Regions from separate parts of the Dongia sp. P2_B8 genome, predicted to be linked through region 2. Evidence: riboswitches for the same ligand, from Rfam matches in the RefSeq annotation. Region 2 holds a riboswitch; each other region holds the start of a gene.
The links. A riboswitch is a leader RNA that binds a small molecule or an ion and turns the genes downstream of it on or off. The one in region 2 is predicted to bind S-adenosylmethionine.

Region 1 (6,757 bases), 910 kb from region 2:
CATCGACCATGATGGCCCCGACTTCCGCGTCAAGGGCGGCCTGTGGGATGGCGCGCGCCTCTTTGACCTCTACAAGGAAGCGGCGATGCCCTGGGAATGGCATGAGCCGCTGTTTGCTCTTGGCCGTGAGCTCGGCATATCCGTCTTCAGTTCGCCCTTCGATCATACGGCGGTCGACATGCTGGAGCAGCTGGGGGCAGCCGCCTACAAGATCGCCTCGCTGGAACTCTGCGACATTCCGCTGATCCAATATGTGGCCAGGACCGGCAAGCCGATGATCATGTCGACCGGAGCCTCCGAACTTGGCGAGATCGCCGATGCCGTGGCCGCCGCGCGGGGCGCGGGCTGCAAGGAACTCATCCTCTTGAAATGCACCAGCGGCTATCCGACCCCACCGGCGGAGAGCTATCTCAAGACCATTCCGCATCTCACGGAGATGTTCGATTGCGTGGTCGGCCTGTCTGATCACACGATGGGCACGGCCGTGCCTGTCGCGGCAACCGCCTTGGGCTCGGCTTTGGTCGAGAAACATTTCACCCTCGCCCGCGCCGACGGTGGGGTCGATTCCGCCTTCAGCCTGGAGCCTCCGGAACTGACGCAGATGATCGAGGCGATCAACGTCGCCTGGGAAGCCGTGGGCTCGGTGCATTACGGTCCCAGCGCCTCCGAGGCCGGCATCCGGCCGCTGCGCCGTTCTCTCTACATCGTCAAGGACGTGATGGCCGGCGAGATGATCGGGCCGGAGAATGTCCGCTCGATCCGGCCGGGCAAGGGCCTTGCGCCCAAGCACCTGCCCGACGTAGTCGGCCGCCGTGCCGCACGCGATCTCAAGCGTGGCACAGCAGTCGATTGGACCATGCTGGCCGCCACCAACTAGAAACCTGAAAGGTTGCCCATGCCGGATTCCAGTGCTTCGTCATCGCCTTGGATTCCGGCGGCCGCCTCAGCCTTTATTGACACCCATGCCGCGCGCTACGCTGCCATGGATCTCGACGGCCTGGATGCCGAAGCTCATCGGCTGATTGCTGCCCACGAGCAGCTGGTCGACCGCGACTGCATCAATCTTTACGCCGGCACCAACATCCCCAATCCACGCGGCTCGGCGCTCCTCGCCTCCACCATCGGCAGCAGGCCCAATCTTGGCCATCCGGGCGCCAAGTACAATAAGGGCATGGTCCACGCCGAGCAGCTGGAGATCATGCTCACCACGCTCTTGAAGCGCCTCTTCAATGCGCGCTTTGCCGAGCATCGCGTGGGCAGTGGATCGCTCGCCAATCTTTATACCTATATGGCGACCTGCCAGCCCGGCGATGCGATCATGGCCTTCTCGGACGCGGCCGCCGGTCATCCGACCCATCATGCGATTGGCGCTGCCGGACTCTATGGCCTCAAGGTCCATGACGTGCCTTTCGATGTCGCGCGAATGGATGTCGATGCCGACGCCTTGCTCGATGCGGCCAAACGCATCCGGCCCAAGCTGATCATCGTCGCCGGCAGCATGTGCCTCTTCCCCTACAACCTCAAAGCCGTGCGCGATGTGGCCGATGAAGTCGGCGCCTATGTTCTCTATGACGCGGCGCATATGGGTGGGCTCATTGCCGGCGGCTGTTTCCAGCAGCCGCTCGTCGAGGGCGCTGATCTGATGACCGGGTCGACCTACAAATCCTTCGGTGGTCCGGCATCTGGCATGATCCTCACCAATTCGCCGGAACTGGCCGAGCGCCTCGACCGTATCGCCTTCCCCGGCCTCACGGCCAATTTCGATCTTGGGCGGACGGCAGCGATGATCGTCGCGGTGATGGATTTGCTGGCATTCGGCCCTGCCTATGCGCGGGCCTGCATTGCCAATGCCCAGGCACTGGCAGCGGCGCTGGATGCCGAAGGGATCGCCGTCTTCAGGCCAACGGGCCGCGACCAGTTCACCACATCACAGCATGTCGCAGTGAACGCGGCCCCCTATGGCGGCGGCAATGCAGCGAGTGCACGGATCGAGCCCGCCAATATCCTGTTCACCAGTATCGGCCTGCCATTGCCTGAGGTCCCGGGCGATGCCAACGGCATCCGCATCGGTACGCAGGAGATCACGCGCTGGGGTTTCACGCCATCGGACATGGCAACGATAGCCCGGCTCACCGCACGGGTGCTGATCGGGAACGAGACGCCGGAACGCGTCAAAGAGAACGTGACGGCATTCCGCCGTCAGTTCCAGGACATTCACTTCATTCGGAAGGCCTGACGGCCTAACCGCCGGCCTTCTAGCGGGGGGCGTAGTCCATTGAGGCGGCCCAGAAACGCTCCAGACGGCGCAGGGTCAGGTTGACCCCATCGAGTTCGCCATCCTTGAAGGTTTCTGAATTCAGCGCCTGGAGATGCTTGTCATACATGTCATGCATCTTCTGGACGACAGCCAGGGCCTTTTCCGACAAGCGGACATGGACTGCACGCCGGTCATGGGGCGAGCGCTCCTGGATGAGATAGCCGTTCTCGACCATCTTCTTGACGTTGTAGGAGACGTTCGAACCGAGGTAATAGCCCCGGTTCGTGAGTTCGCCAACCGACAGCACGTCGCTGCCGATGTTGAACAAGATCATCGCCTGAACGTTGTTGAGATCCCGGATGCCCTGCCGATCAAGATCGGCCTTGATCACTTCAAGGCATTCGCGATGCAAGCGCTCAACCAGCGCAATAGTTTCCAAATAGGCTTTTTTCACCGCTAATCCCCAATAGCGCAGAATCACGCCAAAAACGGTCGCGATTCGGTCTCAAGCTAGCTGCCCATCGTAAAGCAATGGTTAATCCCGCGCCAGTCCGCTAAACGGCCGATCCGGCATTTTCCCGGCGGTCCGGGCATTTAGCCACGCCCGGGCCAGCTTTTAATGGGCCTGTACCGCCCAATCCTTGACCCCCGGGACCGGGGCAAAGCAGGCCTCGACCATCGCCGGGGTGACGGAAGCAAGGTCCGCCGGCCGCCATTTGGGGGCATGGTCCTTGTCGATCAGCTGGGCACGGACGCCCTCGAAAAAGTCATGGCCGGCCATGAAATGCTGGGACAGCCGGAACTCGGTCTTGAGCACGTCAGCAAGCTTCTGGCCGCGCGCCCGGGTCAGATGGGCGAACGTCACCCGAAGGCTCATCGGCGAGAAGCTGCCCAGCGCCTTCAGTGTTTCCACCGCCCAGCTATCGCGCCGTGCGGCGAGCACGGTCATGATTTCATCAAGCGTGTTCAGGCTGAAGACACGCTCAATGTCGGGCAGCATCTGCTCGATCCCCGCGGTATCGACCCGCAGATTGAGCGCATCCAGCGTATCGATGCCGATTTCAGCCACACGCGCACTGGCCACGAAATGCCGGGCAAGGCCGATGCGGACGATTCCAGGCCCGCGCAGTGCCAGGCCGACCAGGCCCAGCGCCAATCCCAGCGCCGGGGTGCAGCGATTGAGGAAATGCCCGGCACCCACATCCGGAAACAGGCCAATGCGGCATTCCGGCATGGCAAAGACGGTTTTGTGGGTCACCACGGGATGCGAGCAGTTGAAGGCAATCCCTGCCCCGCCGCCCATGACGACGCCATCCATCACCGCGATGATCGGCTTGGCATACGTCGCCAGGCGGTGGTTGAGTGTGTATTCGCGGCGGTAGAAATCCTCGAGCATCCCGAGATCACCGCGCTGCTTGGCTGCATGCACGGCCTTGATATCGCCACCCGCACAGAACGCCTTGTCGCCGGCGCCGGTGATGATGATGGCCTTGATATCTACGCGCATTTCCCAGGCCGCCAGCTGGGCGGCGATGGCGTCGATCATGTCGAGCGTCAGCGCGTTCATCGCCTGGGGGCGGTTGAGCACGATCCGGCCATGGCCATTCTCGATGGAAAACAGGACGTCTTGAAATTCGCTCATGATCCGGCCGGCTGCTGGGGAAAGGGGCGGGACTCATCGGCCATGTGAGCCGCCTCGTCAAGCCAACTTGACAACCCACCCCACCCCGGATCATTCTCCGGCCGCGCCGATTTGAAGCTCAGCTTGCGGGCGCGTTATAAATGCAGCTAAAGCGCGGTTTCGGCATGAAACCTGTGTTTTGGCTGCCCGCCCGTCCCTGACGCGGCGGGTTTTGTCGTTTTGGCCCGGTCCACCAGCAACGGACCCGCGGGATTTGAGGGGCAGCTTGCACCGCGTCACCAAGAGCTAAAGCGCTGTATTGCCTTGGCCCCGGGCGGATCTACTGCCTTGAGGAGGCTTTTGCGATGACCACCCCGACCGACACCACGATTCCCCAGCTGCAGGACGAAATCCGGCGCAGCCCACATTGCGCCCAGGTCACCCTGAAAGCGCGCGCCGGTGCAGAGGTCGACCATGCCAGGCGGCCGGAACTCGACCATGTGCAACGGGTCCTGGAAGCCCTGGCAGGCAGCCTTGCCGCCAGCTACCGCCGGTTTGCCGCCGCCCTGGACATCCCGCTCAATAATGTTGAAATCCGCATCGAAGCGGGCTTGGATCTCAATGGCATCGCCGCAGCGGCCGAGGGTGTGCGACCCGGCCCAAGCAATGTCCGCGCAGAGGCGCGATTGTCCAGCCCGGCAGATATCTACGCTTTGGAGCGCCTGCGCATCACAGTCGAACGGCATGATCCCGTGTTGGATCTGCTCAGAAACGTCACGCCCACCCGGCTTGAGATTTCCATAAATTTACGGGACAATAATTCACTAGCTGCCTGACAAGTCACACATCGGAGACGTGAAATGACCATTAGCAAACATCCCGAAACGATCGTGCTCCACGCTGGCCACCGCCGCGACAGCGCCACCAATGCGGTGGCTGTGCCGATCTACCAGACGACGTCCTATCAGTTCGATGATTCAGCGCATGCAGCCGACCTCTTTGGCCTGAAGCGCTTTGGCAACATCTATACCCGCATCATGAACCCGACCACCGCGGTGCTCGAAGAGCGCCTGGCGGCACTCGAAGGTGGCGTGGCGGCACTTGCGGTCTCCTCAGGCCAGGCGGCCTCGGCCTTTGCGATCCAGAACATCGCCAAGGTCGGCGACAATATCGTCTCCTCGACCGATCTTTATGGCGGTACCTGGAATCTCTTTGCCAACACGCTGAAGGACCAGGGCATCGAAGTCCGCTTCGTCGATCCCAAAGACCCGGAAGCCTTCGCCAAGGCCACCGACGCCAAGACCCGCGCCTATTACGCCGAGACCCTGCCCAACCCGAAGCTGCGCGTCTTCCCGATCAAGGAGGTAGCCGATATCGGCCGCAAACTCGGCGTGCCGCTGATCATGGATAATACGGCAGCGCCGATCCTCTGCCGGCCGTTCGATCATGGTGCTGCGATCGTTGTCTATTCGACCACGAAATATATCGGCGGCCACGGCACCTCGATCGGCGGTGCGATCGTCGATGGCGGCAATTTCGATTGGGAGGCCAATGCCGCACGCTTCCCCGGCCTCAACCAGCCGGACCCATCCTATCATGGTGCCGTCTGGACTCAGGCTGTGAAGCCGCTCGGCCCTATCGCCTATATCATCAAGGCGCGTGTCACCCTGCTGCGCGATCTTGGCTCGGCGATGAGCCCCTTCAACGCCTTCCTGTTCATCCAGGGTCTGGAAACGCTGCCGCTGCGCATGCGCGAGCATGTGAAGAACACGCAGGCCGTGGCCGATTATCTCAACGGCCATCCGGCGGTGACCAAGGTCATCCATCCCAGCCGCGCCACCGGCGAAGACAAGCGCCGGGCCGATGCCTATTTGAAAGGCGGCTATGGCGGGCTCGTCGGGTTCGAGATCAAGGGCGGCCTCGATGCCGGCCGTCGCTTCATCGATTCACTGAAGCTGCTCTATCACGTCGCCAATATCGGCGATGCGCGGAGCCTTGCCATCCATCCGGCCTCGACCACGCACTCGCAGCTCAATCCCGACGAGCAGATCGCCAGCGGCGTCTCGGACAGCTATGTGCGCCTCGCCATCGGCATTGAGCATATCGACGACATTCTGGCCGATATTACCCAGGCCCTGGATGCAGCAAGCGGCACCGCAAAGGCCGCGGAGTAAGACTCCACCCATATCCCCGGGCTGGCTGCCACCGGCCCGGGGATAGCTGGGGATGTTGGTGCAAAAGGGCGGTTTCTGCCCCGATTCGCGCGATTAGACTCGCTAGTTGGGTGCATTGCAGCGTATATGCGCGATCAACCTTGAAAGGTGCGATCATGCGTTACGATATCTATCGGCGCGATAATTTGATGCTGGTGTTCGAATCCGGCAAGCCACCCTCAGACATGAACCTCAGCGGCTGGAAAAGGCTGCATATGGGGGTAAATACTCAGGTCCTGGCCCACAGCACCAAGCCCATCAGCCAGATCGACCGGGAAATCACCCAGAACGGCATGACGACAGTGGCCGTCAAGCATGTCGCCAGGCCAATGTAATAGGGCCAATGTGATGGCGCCGGTCTGAAACCCGGGCTTGATCCCGTAAGGAACGAACATGCTGTACGACATCTATCGGCGAAACGCCGAATACATGGTTTTCCCGACCCAGGCCCAGCCTGCCAGCTTCGACGCCAAGAAGGATAAGTGGAAGCTGCAGCAACAGGGCGCCCCGGAACGGCTGATCGTTTCGCTGGGCAAGCCCTTGGCCCAGATCCAGGCCGACATTGCCAAAACCGGCTTCTCGCAGATCAGGGACCGCCTGCAGCGCGCGTAAGCGGTCCGCCGGCTGCGGCGTGTCGTCCATTGCGCTGAGGGCTGCGCCGTTGTA
Region 2 (6,757 bases):
CTGCACCCAGCGCGGCCGCGTCGAAGCAGCCCTCCACGGCAAGCGCCTCAACACCGATGCGGTCGACAATTCCGCCGGCGTCGATACCTCGGATCACGAGGTCAACATCAAGATCCTCATTAACGAGGCTATCGCCGCCGGCGATCTCACCATGAAGCAGCGCGACAAGCTGCTCGCTGAAATGACCGACGAGGTCGGGACCCTCGTGCTGCGCGACAATTACCTGCAGTCCCAGGCGCTGTCGGTCGCGGAGGCGCAAAGCTATACGCTCCTCGACCAGCAGGGCCGCTTCATGCGTGGCCTGGAGCGCATCAACCGCCTCGACCGCGCCATCGAATATCTGCCGGACGATGAGATCATGCGTGCGCGCCTGACCCAGCGCATCGGCCTCACACGCTCGGAAAGCGCTGTCCTGCTGGCCTATGCCAAGATGGCGCTCTATGACGAATTGCTGCCGTCCGATCTGCCGGACGATCCGCAGCTGGCCGACGATCTCATCTCATATTTCCCGCAGCAGCTGCGCGAGGGCTATCAGCCGCTCATCCACAAGCATCGCCTGCGCCGCGAGATCATCTCGACCGTCGTCACCAACTCGCTCGTCAATCGCATGGGCGCCACCTTCGTTCATGTGACCAAGGAGAAGACCGGCCAGAGCGCCTCCGCCATCGCCCGCGCCTATGCCATCACCCGCGGTGCTTTCAAGCTGCGGGATCTGTGGTCGGGTATCCAGGCGCTCGACAACAAAGTCTCGGCCAGCATCCAGACCTCGATGCTGATCGAGATCAACCGGCTTGCCGAAGCTGCGACCCTGTGGTTCCTCCGCAACGGCCAGCATCCGCTCGACATCGCCGCCAACATCGCTGCGACCGAACCCGGCATCATTGCCATCGAAGCGGCCTTGGGCACGATCCTCTCGCCGGCCGATCAGGCCGCCAACACCAAGCGTTATGGCGCCCTTATGTCGGGTGGCGTGCCGGACCGGCTGGCACGGCGCATTTCGCAATTGGCCAGCATCGGCACGACGCTTGATGTGGTGCGCATTGCCGCCCAGACCAAGATCAAGGTCGAGGATGTGGCCGCCACCTATTTTGCCATCGGCGACCAGTTCAACATCGACTGGCTGCGGACAGGGGCGAAGGGATTGATCGGCGACAGCCATTGGCAGCGCCTCGCGGTGTTTGCCATCGTCGACGATCTCAACACCCATCAGCGTGATCTGACGGTTGCGGTCCTCGCCAACGATCTGGGGCTCACCGGTGAAAAGGCGATCGACGGCTGGAAAGCCGGCCGCACCGCCGCCCTGCCACGCGCCGAGGCCCTGTTCACCGATCTGCGCCAGGTCGGCAAACTGGAGCTCGCCATGCTGGCGGTCGCCAACCGCGCGCTTCGGAGCCTGCTGGATTAAAGCGAAACGCCCCTCACCCCAACCCCTCTCCCCGTAAGAACGGGGAGAGGGGCTTTATACCGAGCTTGCTCGAAACTCCCTCGCCCCGCTTGCGGGGAGAGGGTCGGGGTGAGGGGACTTTCGTTCCCTAAACCTTCGCCGAACTGAAGATGAGCCGCAGCCCCAGCCCTGCCATCACGGCCCCGGCGATGCGGTCGATCCAGCCCTTGGCGCGAAGATAGGCCGCACGCGGTTTGGCCGTCGAGAAGGCGAGTGCCACGGCCGAATACCAGCCGCCTTCCACCAGGAACAGCAGGCCCGGCAGCAGGATCATCGTGCCGGTCGAGGGATTGGACGGCAGCAAGGCTGCAAAGACGCTGCTGTAGAAAATCACGGTCTTCGGGTTGCTGAGCTGCGTCGCCAGCGCCAGCAGGAAAGTGCGGAATACGCCGCTCCGCGATGGATCTGCCATCGCCGCCTGCAAGGGCTGCCTGGCGCCCCGCCACAGCTGGTAGCCGAGATAGACGAGATAGGCGCCACCACCGATCTTGAATCCCATATAGAGCCATTCGACCTGCATGAAGAGCGCCTGCAAGCCGATGACGGCAAGTGTTGCCAGGATCATTCCGCCCAACCCCATGCCGAGTGCCGATGCCAGCCCATGGTGCCGCGATTGCGAAAGAGAAATGCGTGCCACCAGCAGAAAACTGGGACCGCCCGGGGATGACGAACTTGAGAATACCCTGCCAACACCATCTGCGGCCAACTAAACAAAGCCGTCATCCCCGGGCTTGACCCGGGGATCCACTCTTGCAACAGCCTGACTGACCCGCCCCGCTTCCTTGGCAAAAACATGCCGGCTCGCCTGGCAAATTCACCCTCGTTATGCGGCAAAACGCCCCACAACATGCGTGAAACGCTACCCTGGGCGGCCGTCAAAGCCTGATAAATCGTATTGTAGCTTGGGTGCCGCATCGGTTAAATAGAAGCATTCCGTGGTGATTTGGCCGGCCGGCTTGCAGCCACGTAAAAAAACTCGCTAAAGGGCCGCCCGAGATTTTCAAAAGTGGAATCTCAAGGCTGCGGACCCAGGGCGAGCCATTTGCCGATTTTTGGGTGACCGCACATGCCGATCAAGATTGCCGACAAGCTCCCTGCCTTCCAGGCCCTCCAGAACGAGGGCGTGCGCGTGATGACCGAGACAGCGGCAATCCGCCAGGACATCCGCCCGCTGCAGATCGGCCTGCTCAACCTGATGCCGAACAAGATCAAGACCGAGTTGCAGATCGCGCGCCTGCTCGGCGCCACCCCCCTGCAGATCGATCTCTCCTTGATCCGCATCGGCAACCATGCCGCCAAGAACACGGCGGAAGACCATCTGCGGACTTTCTATCAGACCTGGGAGAATGCGCGGCATCGCAAATTCGACGGCTTCATCATCACCGGCACGCCGGTCGAGACGATCCCCTACGAAGACGTGACCTATTGGCCGGAGATGCAGCAGATCTTCGACTGGACCACGACCAACGCGCATTCGACGATCAATGTTTGCTGGGGTGCCATGGCGGCACTTTACCATTTCCACGGCGTACCGAAGCATCAGTTGCCGGAAAAGGCGTTCGGTGTCTATCGCCAGAAGATCATGAAGCCGTCGTCACCCTTCCTGATCGGATTCTCGGATGATTTCGTGATACCGATCTCGCGCTGGGCCGAAATCAGAACCGCCGACGTGGCGGCGTGCCCGGATGTCGACGTGCTGGCCTATTCCGACGAGAAAGGTGTCTGCATCGCCCAGAGTCGCGGCGCGCGCCGTCTCCACGTGCTCGATCACATGGAATATGATGCGACCTCCCTCGGCGATGAATATGCGCGCGACATCAACGCCAATGTCCCGATCAAGCTGCCGCACGACTATTTCCCTGCCGATGATGCCGCACGGCCGCCGCTTAACCGCTGGCGCCCGCATGCGCATCTCTTCTTCTCGAACTGGATCAACGAGATCTATCAGACGACACCCTTCGAGATCGAGAAGGTCGGCCAGTAAGGGGCCGCAGCGGTGGCGGAGCCACCACCGGCCCGGCGGCAGCGCTGGAAACCCGGGAAGGAACCATGGCCGGAAGATTGAAATCTGTCCGCCAATCTTCCAAAATCCGGCTCTTGGGGGCTCGGATTTCCCGCCTGACAGCGCCCCTCCAGGCTCCAGGGCAGGAAACCCAGCACAGGGGCCCCTGGCAATGGCTTCTTTCAAGGTTTTCTTTGCTTTTCGGGCGCTTGGCGGCTATCACTTGGCCGCGGCCGGGCCCCGTCTGAATGACCGTTGGCTAGGCCGTTTCTCAGTTCTTGGAAACAATTTGGGCCTTGGAAGTGGTTTAGGGGTATGCAGGGGTCGGATGGCATCGGGGATGAGCTGGTCCAGCTGCGGCATAAGATCGATGCGATCGACAGCCAGCTGCACGATCTGCTCATGCAGCGGACGGAACTGGCCGTTGCGGTGGGCGCCACCAAGGCAGCGCGCCAGCCGCTGACCGGCGAATCGCCCGCGGAAGGCGCCAAGTTCATGCGCCCGGCCCGCGAGGCCAAGATCCTGCGCCGCCTCATTGCGCGCCACAAAGGCAAGCTGCCCAAGGCCGTCATCGTGCGCATGTGGCGCGAAATGATCTCCGCCCTCCTCCAGGTCGAAGGCCCTTTTGTGGTCGCGGTCTATGCCCCGCAGGCCCATCCCGGTTTCTGGGACCTGGCGCGCGATCATTATGGCAGCCAGGTCAAGCTCCTCACCTTCAGCCGCGTCGACCGCGCCTTGAGCGCCGTCATGGACGGATCCGCCACGGTCGCTGTCCTGCCCTTCCCGCGCGAGGATGACAACGACCCCTGGTGGCGGCGCCTGATGGGCTCGGCCCAGCTGCCCCATGTCGTGGCCCGCTTGCCCTTTGGCGATCCCGGCAACCAGCGCAACCCGGATCTCCAGGCCCTCGTCGTCGGCCGCTCGCCCACCGAACCCACCGACCGCGACCATTCATTGATCGTGCTTGAAGCCCCGGAACCGGTCAGCCGCTCCAGCCTGCGCCAGGCCCTGGCCGGTGTCGGGCTTGAGACCAGCTTCATCCATGGCGGGCGCGATCAACTGGGCCGCGATCAGCTGGGCCCGGACCTCAACCTCATCGAGGTTGCGGGCTATGTGGCCGAGGCCGATCCGCGCCTGACCCTGGTCGCCAGCGGCCTCGGCAAGGATGCCAAGCTGCACACGATCGGCTCCTATGCCGAACCCCTGACCAAGGCCGAGCTCAGCGACGAACCGAGCGGCCACTAACACAGACGCAACGCGCCTTGGAGCCCAGATCATGACCTTGACCGTTCGCCCCGGAATTCTCGACATCGCCGCCTATGTGCCGGGCGAGCATGATCTGCCGGGATCGGGGCCGATCTACAAGATGTCGTCGAACGAGAGCGCCCTGGGCGCCAGCCGCCTCGCCATGGAAGCCTATGCCAAGGGCGCCATGGAGATGCACCGCTATCCGGACGGCGCCAGCATGGCGCTCCGCACGGCCCTGGCGGCGCAAGTGGGCGGCAAGCCGGAAGAGATCATCTGCGGCACCGGCTCCGACGATATTCTGGTGCTGCTGACCCGCGCCTATGCGGGTCCTGGCGACGAGGTTCTCTATTCGCGCCACGGCTTCCTCATCTATCCGATCGCTGCGCAATCGGTGGGTGCGATCCCCGTCGCGGCACCGGAGAAGAACCTCACCACCGATGTCGATGCGCTGTTGGCGGCCGTGACGCCCAAGACCAGGATCTGCTTCGTCGCCAACCCGAACAACCCGACCGGCAGCTATATCCCGGCTGCCGAGATGAAGCGGCTGCGCGATGGGCTGCCGGAGAATGTGCTCCTCGTCATCGACGCGGCCTACGCCGAATATGTCGACAAGCCGGACTACAGCAACGGTGCCGAGCTGGTGAAGACACATGACAATGTCCTCATGTCCTGCACCTTCTCCAAGATCTACGGCCTGGCGGCACTCCGCCTCGGCTGGGCCTATGGCAACAAAAGCATCATGGACGTGCTGCACCGTATCCGCGGCGTGTTCAACGTGCCGGCGCCCGCGCAATTGGCCGGCATCGCGGGCCTTGCCGACACCGACCATGTCGCACGGTCGAAGGCGCACAACGATTATTGGCTGCCCTGGTTCGTAAACGAGGTGAAGCGCATCGGCCTTCACCCCTATCCCAGCGTCGGCAACTTCCTGCTGGTGCGCTTCCCCTCCGATCCCAAGCTCAATGCCGATGCAGCCGAGAAATTCCTGAAATCCCGCCGCATCCTGGTGCGCAAGATGGGCGCCTATGGCCTGCCCGACTGCCTGCGCATCACCATCGCCGAGGAAGCCGCCGTGAAGGCCTGCGCCATTGCGCTGGGTGACTTTGTCCAGGCGGCGGCCACACAATGACCAAGCAACCTCTCTTTGGGCGCGTCGCCCTCATCGGCATCGGCCTCATCGGCTCGTCCCTGGCCCGCGCCATCGCCGCCGCCGATCTTGCCGGCGAGATTTCGATCTTTGATGCCTCGGCCGAAGCCCGCGACGCCGCCCGCGAGCTGAAGCTCGGCCTGGTGTCGGATGATGTTGCGAGCGCGGTCAGAGGCGCCGACCTCGTCATCCTGGCGACACCGATCGGCACCTATGCCGATTTGGGTGCCGCCATTGCCCCTCATCTGAAGTCGGGCGCCATCCTCAGCGATGTGGGTTCGGTCAAGCAGGCGGTGATCCGCGATCTCGGCCCCCATGTGCCGGAAGGTGTGCATTTCATCCCCGGGCACCCGATTGCCGGCACCGAACATTCGGGCCCTCGCGCCGGGTTTGCCGAACTCTTCAAGGGTCGCTGGTGCATCATCACGCCATTGCCAGGTGCTGACACTGCGGCCGTCGATCGCTTGCACAAATTATGGTCCGGCATCGGCAGCATGGTTGAGAGCATGGAGCCCGGCCATCACGACCAGGTGCTGGCCATCACCTCGCACTTGCCCCACCTCATCGCCTATACCATCGTCGACACGGCGACCAATCTCGAGGAATCGACGCAGTCGGAAGTGATCAAATTCTCGGCCTCCGGTTTCCGCGACTTCACGCGTATTGCGGCCTCCGACCCCACCATGTGGCGCGACGTCTTCTTGAACAACCGCGAAGCGGTCCTGGAAATCCTCGGGCGCTTCACCGAGGACCTCACGGCCCTGCAGCGCGCCATCCGCTGGGGCGAAGGCGATAAATTGTTCGAGGTCTTCACCCGCACTCGCGCCGTCCGCCGCGGCATCATCGACGCCAAGCAGGCGTGAGTGCTGTGATGGAGAAAGTCCGGAACAGGCGCAAAACCTGCAACGACATGTCG
Region 3 (6,757 bases), 770 kb from region 2:
TGGCATGCTCGGCAATCGCTTCACGGCGGAACTGATGCCGCTCGATGGTCGCACCGAAGGCGATCGGATCATGAGCTATCCGGTATCGGAAAACGGTCACTATCAGGTCCGTGGTATCGCTGACGGCGTAACGCTCGGCTTCACCATCGATACTGGCGCCACTGAAGTCGTGCTGACTCCCAATGCTGCCGAACGTCTCGGCTATGACCTTAATGAGCTGACCTTCTCGCAGGTTGCGGAGACCGCCAACGGTTATGTTCGGGGCGCTCCCATCGTCATTGCCGAGTTTCGCCTCGGCAACATAATCGTCCACAACCTGCCAGCCACGGTTAATGAGGTCGACATGTCAGATTCTCTGCTCGGCATGGAATTCCTGCGGCGGTTGAAGTCCTGGCACGTCGAGGGCGAGCGCATCACGCTTGAGCAATAGCGCTCACCGCTGCAGCACCTGCCGGCACACGGCTTCACGCGACTGCCAGCCTTTACGCTGCAGTTCCGGCTCCAGGTGATCGCCTGCCGGAAAGCCCAGGCACAGATAAGCGACGAAGGACCATCCCACCGGTACGTCCAAGGCTGCTGTCGCCTGCGCGGGATTGATGATCGACACCCACCCCAGGCCCAGCCCCTTGGAGCGTGCCGCCAGCCACAGTGTATGAATGGCCAGCACTGCCGAATAGCGCAACGTCTCCGGCATGGTGAGGCGTCCGAGACCGGCCCCTTGCGCCGTCGCCTCGTCGCAAAAGACGGCAAAATGGCGTGGCGCTTCCCGAAGGCCCGCCAGCTTCAACCGCGCATAGAGCTCGGCGCGCTCGCCGTCATAGCACGACAAGGCGGCTTCATTGGCTTGCTGGAAATTGGCGATGATCGCTGCCCGCCGCGCCACGTCATCGACGCTGACGAAGCGCCAGGGCTGGGCGTTGCCGACCGACGGCGACAGGCTGGTGAGGTCGAGCAGATGGTCGACCTGATCGGCCGGCACCGGATCGGTCTTGAAATGGCGCACGTCACGGCGCCAGGCCAACAGTTCTTCGAATTCCGCCTGGAACGCCGCCCCGAATGAATGTTCCGTCATGCCGCCTGCGATTGCTGGTCTAGAAGGGAAACGATCCCCGCCATGATGGCGTTGAGATCGTAGTCCTTGGGCGTATAGACCCGCGCCACGCCGAATTCCAGCAGCCTTTTTGCATCCTCCGGCGGAATGATGCCGCCCACCACCACCGGCACATCAGTAAGACCCAGCGTCCGCATCCGCTCCATCACCTCGCCAACCAGGGCGATATGCGAGCCGGAGAGGATCGAAAGTCCCACCACATGGACACTTTCCTCGAGCGCCGCATTGACAATTTGTGCCGGGGTCAGGCGGATGCCTTCATAAACCACCTCCATGCCGGCATCGCGCGCCCGCACTGCAATCTGCTCGGCACCGTTGGAGTGGCCGTCGAGGCCGGGCTTGCCGACCAGGATCTTGATGCGCCGGCCCAATCGCTTGCTCGCCGCATCGACCTGTTTGCGCACATTCTCGATGGCGACGCTGTCCTGGTTGATGCTGGCCCGCGCCACCCCAGTCGGCGCCCGGAACTCGCCGAACACGCGGCGCAGTGCCTCGCCCCATTCGCCGGTCGTGCAGCCGGCATGGGCACAGGCGATCGACGCCTCCATGATATTGCGCCCCGACCGCGCATCGGCCTCAAGCACCGCCACCGCCTTTGCCGCCGCCGCATTGTCACGCGCAGCGCGCCAAGCCTTGAGTGCCGTCACCTGTTCGGCTTCCGCCTTGTCGTCGATGGCCAGGAATCCGCCGTCGCTGCCGGTCAACAAGGGCGATGGGGCACTCTCGGTATAGCGGTTGACACCGACCACCACCTGATCGCCGGTCTCGATGGCGCCTAAACGGCGCGCATTCGATTCCACCAGGCGCTGTTTCATATAGCTCGATTCCACGGCAGCGACCGCGCCACCCATGGCATCGATGCGCGCCAATTCTTCCAGCGCTTCCTTCTTCAGCGCGTCCACCTTGCGCGTGATCTCGACCGATCCATCGAAGATGTCGCCGAATTCAAGGAGATCCGTCTCATAAGCCACGATCTGCTGCAGCCGCAGCGACCATTGCTGATCCCACGGCCGCGGCAGGCCCAAGGCCTCGTTCCAGGCCGGCAATTGCACGGCGCGGGCGCGCGCATTTTTGGAGAGCGTCACAGCCAGCATCTCCAGGAGAATGCGATAGACATTATTCTCCGGCTGCTGCTCGGTGAGGCCGAGACTGTTCACCTGCACGCCATAGCGGAAGCGCCTGAGCTTTGCGTCCGCAACGCCATAACGCTCGCGGCAGATCTCGTCCCATAACTCCGTGAAGGCGCGCATCTTGCAGATCTCGGTGATGAACCTGAGGCCTGCATTGACGAAGAAGCTAATGCGCCCCACCACTTGCGGGAAATCTGCTGCCGGCACCTGCCCGCTCGCTTTCACATGATCGAGAACGGCAACCGCCGTCGCTAGTGCATAGGCCAGCTCCTGCACCGGCGTCGCCCCGGCTTCCTGCAGATGATAGGAACAGACATTGGTGGGATTCCATTTCGGCACCTCGCGATAGGTGAAGCTGATGACATCCGTGATCAGCCGCAGCGAGGGTTCCGGCGGGAAGATATAGGTCCCGCGCGAGAGATATTCTTTGATGATGTCGTTCTGCACCGTCCCCTGCAGCACGCCGCGCGCTGTCCCCTGCTTTTCGGCCGCCGCGATATACAGCGCCAGCAGCCAGGGGGCGGTCGCGTTGATGGTCATCGAGGTGTTCATCTCGGCCAAGGGCAGGCCGTCGAACAGCGCCACCATGTCACCAAGATGGCTGATCGGCACACCAACCTTGCCGACCTCACCCTTGGCCAGTGGGTGGTCGGAATCGTAGCCGGTCTGGGTCGGCAGATCGAAGGCAACGCTGAGCCCCGTCTGCCCGCGCTTGAGGTTGGTGCGGTAGAGTTCGTTGGAGGCCGTGGCCGAGGAATGGCCCGAATAGGTCCGAAACAGCCAGGGCTGTTCCTTGTTCGCCGATTTGCTCATGCCGCTCCCCGCCCAGTTCAGGTCTTTTGTGCGCCGCAATATAGAGGGATTTCGGGGGAAGGCGCAAGATCAGGCCGAAAGGCGGCATTTATTTGTAATATTATTAGCGATCGTGGCTATTGGTGGTCGTGAGGCGCGTCTTTCGCCCAGTGCGGTAGACCGTCATCGATCTTCAGCCAGGACACGCGATCGGACGTCCAGCCGTGCCCGGTCGGAATGAGGCCGGATGCATCGTCCAGCGTTCCCAGCAGGATACCGATGGTATCGCCGCCGCTCATGTATACAGACGATCCGCAATCGACGCAGAAATGCCGCTGATAAAGGGGCGATGATTGAAAGCCCCTGGCCGTGCCGTGCAGGATCTCAAACTGCCGCACCGGCACCTGTGCCCAGGCCGTCACCGGCGCCCCGCTCCAGCGCTGGCACATCTTGCAATGACAATAATCGACGACAGCGCCCGCAGGATCGATGCGATACCGAAAGGCGCCGCACAGGCAATGGCCGGTGAGAAAGATGCCAGATATCATTACATCTCCGTCCAATCCCCTCTCCTTTCAAGGGGAGGGTTAGGGTGGGGGCATAGGCGAGAATTGTGGCAGAACGGGACCGAAACCGGCCCCCACCCTGGCCCTCCCCCTGAAGGGAAAGGGAGAAGCTCTACACTGCCTTCAACGCATTGAGCACATCATCGGCAAGATCGTCCGCATGCTCAAGCCCCACGGAGAGGCGGATAAGCCCCTCGTCGATCCCCTGTTTCGCGCGCTGCTCCACGGTGAGCCGCTGATGCGTGGTGGTCGCCGGATGCGTCGCCAGCGATTTGGAATCACCGAGATTGTTGGAGATCAGCACCAGCTCCAACGCATTCAGGAATTTGAACGCCGCAGCCTTCCCGCCGGCAAGGCTAAGCGACAGCATCGTGCCGCCAGCACTCATCTGCCGCTTGGCGAGCTCATATTGCGGGAACCCTTCGAGCGTCGGATAGTTCACCTGCGCCAACTTGCCATGGCCCTTGAGCGCCCGGGCGATCTTGAGCGAGCTCTCACTCTGCTTGGCGACGCGCAGGTCCAGCGTCTCCAGACCCTTGAGCAGGATCCAGGCATTCATCGGGCTCAAGCTCGGCCCGGTATGGCGGATGAAGGGCTGCAGCGTCTCGTTGATGTACTTCTCGGAGCCCAGCACAATGCCGCCCAGGCACCGCCCCTGCCCATCGATATGCTTGGTCGCCGAATAGACCACGACATCGGCACCCAGTTGCAGCGGCTGCTGCAGCAAGGGTGTGGCGAACACGTTGTCGACCACCACAGTGGCACCGGCCTTGTGCGCAAGGTCGGCAACCGCCTTCAGATCGACGAGGCGCAGGCCCGGATTGCTTGGCGTCTCAAGGAACACGGCCTTGGTCGGCTTGCTCAGCGCCTGTTTCCATTGCTCAAGATCGCGGCCATCGACGAATTCGGTCACCACGCCCCATTTCGGGAGTATTTCGGCAAGAATGAACTGGCACGAGCCGAACAAGGCATCAGACGCCACGATGCGGTCGCCGGCCTTCACCAGGCTGGCCAACGACGCGAACACCGCCGCCATGCCGGATGAGGTGGCGCGCGCCGCTTCCGCGCCTTCGATCGCCGCCATGCGCTGCTCGAACATCGCCACGGTGGGATTGCCGAAACGCGAATAGACAAAGCGCGGCTGACTGTTGTCGAAAGCAGCCTCCGCCTCCTCCGCCGTCTCATAGACATAGCCGGAGGTCATGTAGATCGTCTCCGACGTCTCCTTGAACTGGCTGCGCGTCTGGCCCGCATGCACCAGCTTCGTGGCCGCGTTCCAACTGGCCTTGATATTCCGTGTCACCGTCATGATCGCCTCGTCCTGGACTGGCCCGCGCACCATCACTGGCATGCGGGCAATAAAAAACCCCGACCGATAAGGCCGAGGCTCGGGCGCCCTTGGGCGCTGTCCTGGACCTTTTAGCGTTTGATTTAACGTGGCCGCAATCCGGCACAAATCACCACGGAGCCCGGCCATATTACCGAGCGTCGGCCGATGTTAAGCCATGACTGAGGCCCGCCTGTCAAGCGGGGGGCGCACAATCCGCTCATCCCTGTTCATCACTGGCACACTTGAGCACCAAACTTACTTTTGCTATCTTTCGCTGCAATGCAATGAGTGGGGAAATCATTTGCCTATCGACCAGTCGTTTGCCGCCGATCCGTCTTTGCGGGTGGCAGCCTCACCGCCGGCAATTCTTGCAAAGCCCCACCGTGTCGACGTCAGCAGCCTGCCCGCCATCCAGCGCGTGCAATATGACGGAGCATTGAGCGAACTCGCCCGGCTCTTTTATATCAATCTCGGCCTGTCGCTCTTGACCCTCGGCTTCTATCGCTTCTGGGGCAAGACCGAGATTCGCCGGTACCTCTGGTCACACACGACTGTGCTGGGCGAACGGCTGGAATATCTGGGCACTGGCCGCGAACTACTGATCGGCTTTTTGAAAACCATCGGCTTTGTCGCGATCCTGCTGGCGGTCAACCATTTCCTGCCTGAGATTCTTGATCTGGAAACGCCCATCGGCATCGCAGCTTGGGTGGCGAGCCTCGCGAGTTTCGGCCTGCTATACCTCGCGGCACAATTTGCTGCGCAACGCTATCGCCTCACCCGCACGGCCTGGTGCGGCATCCGCGGCGGCATGGACGGTTCCGCCTGGGCCTACGCTTTCAAGACCGGCGCGCTCTTTATCCCAGCTGCCGCCATCGGCCTCCTGGTCCCATGGTGGCGCATGTCATGTCTTGACCGCCGCGTTGCTGCAAGCCGGCTCGGCAACATGCGCGCTTACCTTGGCGGCGGCCGCAGCGTCTGCTTCTGGTCATTCATGCTGGGCAGCGCGTTGCTCGGCGCGACACAGTCGGGCCTTGATCCGGCGATCGACAAGATCTCGCATCTGCCGCTGGACCAGACCATGCTGGAGGCCCTCACCCTGCTCTGCGCGGGCGTCACGATCCTGATCCTCGTGCCCATCACCTTCGCCGTCTACTTCGCCAACATGCAGCAGGAATTCTTCAACCATCTGCAAATGGGTGACCTGCGCGTTGGTCAGTTGAGCTTCACCAGCGCTGTCACGCCGCTGGCCATGACCTTGCAGCTGGGCTCGGCCGTCATCCTGCTGGTTGGATCGTTGGGCCTCGCCTGGCCACTGGTCATTCATCGCTGGATCAAATTCACGGCCAACAATATCGGCATCTTCGGCAGCATTGATACCGCCGCACTCAAACAGGCCACCGATGTCATGCCGAAAGCCAGCGAAGGTTTGCTCGAAGCACTCGATCCCGGCATTCTCTGATCAACCGACAATATAAGCGAGGACGATACCTTGACCGACGATCTGAGCACGACACAAGCCTCTTTCGGCCGCGCCACAGGCGTGGAAGTACGGACTCGTTTCGTCTATGACGGGCGCCTTGGCCAACTCTATTGGATTTTCATCAAGAACATTCTGCTGATGTTCATAACCCTCAGCATCTGGCGCTTCTGGGGCAAGACACGCGTGCGTCGCTATCTTTGGGCACATACGTCCTTGAGCGGCGACCGCTTCGAATATACCGGCACCGGTGGCGAACTGTTTATCGGCTTCATCATCGTCATGGTGGTTTACGTCATCGGCTTGATCGCCATTACCGCCCTTAGCGTTGCCGTCGGGCCGGAATCTCCG

Region 1: linked by a shared signal. The riboswitch ahead of AC1DWZ_RS13785 (OsmC family protein) and the one ahead of AC1DWZ_RS09635 (homoserine O-succinyltransferase) in region 2 are both predicted to bind S-adenosylmethionine.
Region 3: linked by a shared signal. The riboswitch ahead of metZ (O-succinylhomoserine sulfhydrylase) and the one ahead of AC1DWZ_RS09635 (homoserine O-succinyltransferase) in region 2 are both predicted to bind S-adenosylmethionine.

The regions. Positions count from the first base shown of each region.
Region 1 covers NZ_JBFUDM010000003.1:1,335,904-1,342,660, reverse strand. Annotated here, with positions in the region: gene pseI (pseudaminic acid synthase) at 1-877, shown strand, start outside; gene AC1DWZ_RS13800 (aminotransferase class I/II-fold pyridoxal phosphate-dependent enzyme) at 896-2,236, shown strand; gene AC1DWZ_RS13795 (MarR family winged helix-turn-helix transcriptional regulator) at 2,256-2,711, opposite strand; gene AC1DWZ_RS13790 (enoyl-CoA hydratase/isomerase family protein) at 2,874-3,899, opposite strand; SAM riboswitch at 3,993-4,068, shown strand; gene AC1DWZ_RS13785 (OsmC family protein) at 4,244-4,714, shown strand; gene AC1DWZ_RS13780 (O-acetylhomoserine aminocarboxypropyltransferase/cysteine synthase family protein) at 4,739-6,052, shown strand; gene AC1DWZ_RS13775 (hypothetical protein) at 6,208-6,426, shown strand; gene AC1DWZ_RS13770 (hypothetical protein) at 6,485-6,703, shown strand.
Region 2 covers NZ_JBFUDM010000003.1:426,938-433,694, reverse strand. Annotated here, with positions in the region: gene AC1DWZ_RS09645 (NAD-glutamate dehydrogenase) at 1-1,405, shown strand, start outside; gene AC1DWZ_RS09640 (LysE family translocator) at 1,533-2,150, opposite strand; SAM riboswitch at 2,370-2,447, shown strand; gene AC1DWZ_RS09635 (homoserine O-succinyltransferase) at 2,511-3,428, shown strand; gene pheA (chorismate mutase) at 3,762-4,691, shown strand; gene AC1DWZ_RS09625 (pyridoxal phosphate-dependent aminotransferase) at 4,723-5,823, shown strand; gene AC1DWZ_RS09620 (prephenate/arogenate dehydrogenase family protein) at 5,820-6,704, shown strand; gene AC1DWZ_RS09615 (chorismate mutase) at 6,713-6,757, shown strand, end outside.
Region 3 covers NZ_JBFUDM010000003.1:1,201,584-1,208,340, reverse strand. Annotated here, with positions in the region: gene AC1DWZ_RS13215 (retropepsin-like aspartic protease family protein) at 1-430, shown strand, start outside; gene bluB (5,6-dimethylbenzimidazole synthase) at 434-1,072, opposite strand; gene AC1DWZ_RS13205 (methylmalonyl-CoA mutase family protein) at 1,069-3,054, opposite strand; gene AC1DWZ_RS13200 (GFA family protein) at 3,171-3,581, opposite strand; gene metZ (O-succinylhomoserine sulfhydrylase) at 3,712-4,908, opposite strand; SAM riboswitch at 4,999-5,073, opposite strand; gene AC1DWZ_RS13190 (YjgN family protein) at 5,231-6,388, shown strand; gene AC1DWZ_RS13185 (YjgN family protein) at 6,419-6,757, shown strand, end outside.